Regions from separate parts of the Serratia odorifera genome, predicted to be linked through region 1. Evidence: predicted binding sites of a transcription regulator. Region 1 holds the regulator's gene; the other holds the start of a gene.

Region 1 (3,166 bases):
CAAGCGGTAAACTGGCAGAAGCAATCAATCGGGCCTTCGGTAGCTTCGATAAGTTCAAGCAGGCGTTCACACAATCAGCGGTAGGCAATTTTGGCGCTGGCTGGACCTGGCTGGTAAAGAAAAGCGACGGTTCGCTGGCTATCGTTAATACCTCGAATGCAGCCACCCCGCTGACCGGCGAGGACAAGCCGCTGCTGACGGTAGACGTGTGGGAGCACGCTTATTATATCGACTACCGCAATGCGCGGCCGAACTATCTGGAAAACTTCTGGGCGCTGGTGAACTGGGCGTTCGTAGCGGAAAACCTGGCGTAATTGGCCAATACGCGGCAATAAATAAAAAGGCGCAGTTCATATTGAGCTGCGCCTTTATTGATTAAGTCAGGATTCAGTTCAATGCGGCAGTGAAGCTGAAGGCAATAATCATCGCCAATGCACCCAGGGTGGTGAACAAAGACATTTTTAAATCGGTATCCATCAAAAACTCCTTATCAGATAATCTGCGCCAAGCATAAAATCCACAGTATTGGTGCGTCAAATCATTTTCCCACAGTTCCCCAATAAAATCTTGTTATCATTCCACGCTTATAATGTTGATTAGCACTTCCACTTTTGCTCAATATGCGACAAAATTCGCAGTTCACTGCTGCGCACCGGCAATTGAGTCCCTCCAGGTCAAGTGGCTGACGACTTCCACACTAAAAACCAAGTTTTCGTGACTCTGGAGAAGGATCTGCGTAGGCAAACGATTAACAACATGCTTACATGCTAAATACATGTGGGTTTAGGAGTCATTCTTTACATGGCAACGATTAAAGATGTGGCCAAACGCGCGGGCGTTTCCACCACCACCGTTTCGCACGTCATCAATAAGACCCGTTTCGTCGCCGAAGAGACCAAGGCGGCCGTTTGGGCTGCCATTAAAGAGCTGCATTATTCCCCAAGCGCCGTTGCTCGCAGTTTGAAGGTCAATCACACCAAATCCATTGGCCTGCTGGCAACCTCCAGCGAAGCGCCCTATTTCGCTGAAGTGATTGAAGCGGTGGAAAACAGCTGTTACAGCAAGGGCTACACGCTGATTCTGTGCAACTCGCATAACAATCTGGACAAACAGCGCGCCTATCTGGCGATGCTGGCGCAAAAACGCGTCGACGGCCTGCTGGTGATGTGCTCCGAATATCCTGACCAACTGCTCGGCATGCTGGAAGATTATCGCAACATCCCGATGGTGGTGATGGACTGGGGCGCCGCGCGCGGTGACTTCACCGACACCATCATCGACAACGCCTTCGAAGGTGGCTATCTGGCAGGCCGTTATCTGATTGAACGTGGCCACCGCGACATCGGCGCCATTCCCGGGCAACTGTCGCGCAACACCGGCGGCGGCCGTCATCAGGGTTTCCTCAAGGCATTGCAGGAAGCCAATATCGACATCCGTGACCAGTGGATTGTCCAGGGCGACTTCGAGCCGGAGTCCGGTTATAAGGCCATGCACCAGATCCTGTCGCAAAAACAGCGCCCGACCGCCGTGTTCTGCGGCGGCGACATTATGGCCATGGGCGCAATCTGCGCTGCCGACGAGCTCGGGTTGCGCGTGCCGCAGGATATTTCAGTGATCGGTTATGACAATGTACGCAACGCGCGTTACTTCACCCCGGCGCTGACCACTATCCATCAGCCAAAAGAGCGTCTTGGTGAAATGGCATTTACCATGCTGCTGGATCGCATCATCAGCAAACGCGAAGAATCGCAGGTCATTGAAGTCCACCCCAAATTGATCGAACGCCGCTCGGTCGCCGACGGCCCGTTCGTCGATTACCGCCGCTAAAGCACCGGCCGGGGGGCGCGATTGCGCTACTCCGGCAATATCACCTCGCTCAACCATTCCTGATTCAGCGTTTCACTGTCGCCGAGATAATCCAGCAACCACGCCATCGCCGGCGACTGCGCGTTCTGCTGCCAGGTCAGGCAACAGGCGCTGGGCGGGAACGGTTCAGGCAGTTGCAACGCCACCAGTTCCCCCTGCTCAATCAACGGCAATACGCGATGTGCCGGCACCATGCCGACGCACAAGCCATCACGCAAACAGTCCACCGCCGATACCCAGTCCGGTACCAGCAACCGCCGTTGGTTATCCAAAGACCAGGTGACGCGCTTGGGCAAGGTGCGTGAGGTGTCCTCCAGCACCAGGGAGGGAAATGGCCGCAGCCGATCGTCATCCAGCGGGCCGGGCAAAACCGCCAGCGGATGGCTGGCGCTGACCACGCACAGCCAGTTCATAAAACCCATGTCGCGAAAGGCAAAGCCGCCACCGGTCGGCACCGCGCGCGTTGCGCCAATTGCCATATCGGCACGCCCGTCCACCAGCGCATCCCACACGCCGTTGAACACTTCCGGCTGTACCCGCAACTCGACGTCCGGGAAATGACGGTAGAAATCCAGCACCAGTTGCCGGCTACGCTGTGGTTTGACGATGATATCGACGGCGATCTTCAACTGGCCGCGCCAGCCGTTGGCCACCTGCTGACACTGACGACGGGTGTCGAGCATTTTTTTGATGACAGCGCGCGATTCCTGAACAAACAATGCGCCGGCAGGCGTCAGCTCCACGTCGCGATGGCGCCGTTCAAACAGCGGCACCGCCAGCCACTGCTCCAACTGACGTACGGTATAACTCACCGCTGACGGCACGCGATGCAGTTCCTGCGCTGCCGCGCTGAAACTGCCGGTACGCGCCACGGCGTCGACCACATCAAGGGAATATTCAGACCACATCGCTTTGCCTTCAATTTTTTTAACAACAGCTTGCAAATATTACCGTTTCACAAGCAGAGATCCAGCCAGATACACTTGCGACGCTAAAAAAAACCTGCACAACAGCATCAACGAGAAATACCATGCGAAACTTTGGATTTATGTTTTACCTCGCCGGGCTGAGCATGCTCGGCTACCTGGCCACCGATATGTACCTGCCCGCCTTTGGCGCCATGCAGCAAGAATTGCAGATTTCTGCCGGCGCCATCAGCGCCAGCCTCAGTATCTTCCTGGCCGGTTTTGCCTTTGCTCAATTACTCTGGGGGCCACTCTCCGATCGTCTCGGCCGCAAGCCGGTATTGCTGATGGGACTGGCGCTATTTGGCATCGGCTGTCTGGGCATGCTGTGGGCC
Region 2 (3,166 bases), on a different contig from region 1:
GTAATTTGGCGCAGACTCAAGCCGAGATCGATCCGTTTGGCGGCCAGCGACTGCGGCTGGTTGCGGCGCGTCAGCGTCACCTCTTCCAGGCTGATTTGAGCCGGCTGACGCCAGGCATGGCTGATTTTGCCTATGCTGAGCCGATAGTCGCTGTTATCGCTTACCCAGTTGCCGAGCCGCTCGGCGGCCCAACGCGTTTGCCCGATGACATACAGCAGCACTAGCGCGAGCACTACCAACAGCAGCAACGTCAGCAACAGTTTCCCGATAAATTTCATCGCCTATACCTGCGTCGGTCAAAAAAGATACCCTGTTTATGCCGTAATTGGCCCATCATCTCAAGGGCAATGGTCTGATAGGCAATAAAAAAACGGCCGATGGAGGCCGTTTTGTCACATCGCGCGGAGATTATTCTTTTTCTTGTGGGAACAGCAGATTCAGCACGATAGCGGTAATGCCGCCGGCGGCGATGCCGGAAGACAGCAGGGTCTTCAGCCAGTCTGGCGCAAACTGCAAAATCAGCGGTTGCTGTGAAACCCCCATGCCTACCGCCAGCGACAGGGCCATGATCATGATGGCGCGACGATTGAGCTTTTCACGTGAAACGATGCGTACGCCCGACGCGGCGATGGTGCCGAACATGACGATGGTCGCACCACCCAGCACCGGTTCGGGAATGTGCTGTACGAATCCGGCTACCGCCGGGAATAGGCCAAGCACAATCAGCATCAGCGCGACCACGAAGCCGACGTAGCGGCTGGCGACGCCGGTCAGTTGGATGACGCCGTTGTTCTGGCCGAAACAGGAGTTCGGGAAGGTATTGAACACCGCCGAGAGCATCGAGTTCAGGCCATTGGCCAACACCCCGCCTTTCAGACGCTTCATGTACAGCGGGCCACTGACCGGCTGCTCGGAGACGTCAGAGGTGGCGGTGATATCGCCGATGGTTTCCAATGAGGTGACCATAAAGATCAGCATTAGCGGCAGCAGCAGGTTCCAGTCGAAGCCCAATCCATAATACAGCGGCGTCGGGATGGTGATCGGTGAGCCCGGCGGCACCGGCTGGGTTGCTGGCAACATGTCGAGCGCCCAGGCCAGCAAATAGCCGACCGCCATGGCGATCACCAGCGATGCGACGCGCAGATACGGGTTGCGTTGGCGGTTAAGCAGGATAATCACCGCCAGTACCGCGCCGGCCAGGAGCAGATTTTTTGGCGTCCCGAAGGTGTGATCGTTCATCGCGGCATAGCCGCCGCCGATCGACGTCAGGCCGACCTGGATCAGCGACAGCCCGATAATCATCACCACGATACCGGATACCAGCGGCGTAATAATGCGCCGTGCCAGATGCAATACGCGCGACAGTAGAATTTCGGTACAGGAGGCGACCATCAGGGTACCGAACAGCGCAGCCATCATGGTCGGCACATCGGCGCCGCCATTTTTCAGCGCCAGGCCGCCCATAATCAGCGGCGAGACAAAATTGAAACTGGTGCCCTGAATCGACAGCAGGCCGGATCCGACCGGACCCCAGGTTTTGATTTGCAGAATGGATGCCAATCCGGAGGCAAACAGCGACATACTGATAATGTGTTGCGTGTCCTGTGCCGGCAGGCCCAGCGCCTGACAGATCAGCAACGCCGGAGTAATGACGGCGACAAACATCGCCAGCAGATGCTGACCGGCGGCAAACAGCGTTTGCGGCAGCGGTGGGCGATCTTCCAGTCGATAAATCAGTTCACTGTTGCGGGGAGTCGTTGAGACGGACTTTGCGGCATCAAGCTCGGCGGATGGCATGGTCATGGTGAGGCATTTTCCAGAAACGGCAAAGAGCGCATTTTAATCGCCCAGGCAGCAAAAGCAAACGGTTGCGCCTAAATATTATGTTAGGCTGTTTTTATGTTATGTCGCATTTTTATTCATTTTTTCTTGTTTTTTCAGCGGAATTTTCTTCTAATCCTGCACTCGTCAAGTTTAAAAACGATATGGTTTTATATAACTTATTATTTTAATTGGATCTTTTCCCCTCACATGGAGTAGCTAGATGTTTCATCTCGATACTTATGGCACGCTAGTCGCGGCAACCCTGGTTTTGCTCCTTGGGGGCAAATGCGTTAGAACCATCCCTCTGCTCAGAAAATACACCATTCCAGCCCCGGTTGCCGGTGGTCTGCTGGTTGCTCTGTTGCTGCTGATCATGAAAAAGACCGTTAACTGGGAAATCAGCTTCGATATGTCGCTGAAAGATCCGTTAATGCTGGCGTTCTTCGCCACTATCGGTCTGAACGCCAATCTGGCACGGTTGCGCGCTGGCGGCAAGGCGCTGGTGGTGTTCCTGTTTGTGGTGCTGGGCTTGCTGCTGGTGCAGAACGCCATCGGCATTGGCATGGCGAAAATGCTGGGGCTGGATCCGTTGATGGGTCTGATCGCCGGTTCGATCACCCTGTCGGGCGGTCACGGTACCGGTGCGGCCTGGAGTAAGCTGTTTATCGAGCGATATGGCTTTGAAAACGCAACGGAAGTTGCGATGGCCTGTGCGACCTTTGGTCTGGTATTGGGTGGCCTGATTGGCGGGCCGGTAGCGCGCTATCTGGTAAAACACTCCTCTACCCCGGAAGGTTCGCCGGATGACAGTCAGCAACCGAGCGGTTTTGAAAAGCCGGAAAGCGGCCGTCTGATCACCTCATTGGTAATGATTGAAACCATTGCCATGATCGCCATCTGTTTGAGTCTGGGACAGTTGATTTCCGGTCTGTTGCTCGGCTCGGTGCTTGAACTGCCGACCTTCGTCTGCGTGCTGTTTGTCGGCGTGATCCTCAGCAATACCCTGGCGTTTACCGGCTTCTATACCGTATTTGAACGTGCGGTGTCGGTATTGGGCAACGTCAGCCTGTCGCTGTTCCTGGCGATGGCGCTGATGAGTCTGCGACTGTGGGAACTGGCCTCGCTGGCATTGCCGATGCTGGCTATCCTGGCGGTTCAGACGCTGGTAATGGCGCTGTACGCCATTTTCGTTACCTATCGTATCATGGGCAAAAACTACGACGCGGCGGTACTGGCTGCCGGGCACTGTGGTTTTGGCATGGGCGCAACGCCAACGGCGATTGCCAATATGCAGGCGATTACCGATCGCTTTGGTCCGTCGCACCTGGCCTTCCTGGTAGTG

What was found. The regulator PurR, encoded in region 1, represses purine synthesis genes. The targets are predictions, from matches to a motif close to CANGCAAACGTTTGCNTG.
Region 2: a site for PurR is predicted at 1,858-1,875, ahead of ACCC84_RS19375 (nucleobase:cation symporter-2 family protein). Genes of this name have one in related genera too.

The regions. Positions count from the first base shown of each region.
Region 1 is NZ_JBGMUT010000001.1:836,615-839,780, reverse strand. It holds gene sodB (superoxide dismutase [Fe]) at 1-314, shown strand, start outside; gene cydH (cytochrome bd-I oxidase subunit CydH) at 388-477, opposite strand; gene purR (HTH-type transcriptional repressor PurR) at 802-1,827, shown strand; gene punR (DNA-binding transcriptional activator PunR) at 1,854-2,774, opposite strand; gene punC (purine nucleoside transporter PunC) at 2,897-3,166, shown strand, end outside.
Region 2 is NZ_JBGMUT010000010.1:37,183-40,348, forward strand. It holds gene ACCC84_RS19370 (AsmA family protein) at 1-278, opposite strand, end outside; gene ACCC84_RS19375 (nucleobase:cation symporter-2 family protein) at 409-1,803, opposite strand; gene gltS (sodium/glutamate symporter) at 2,045-3,166, shown strand, end outside.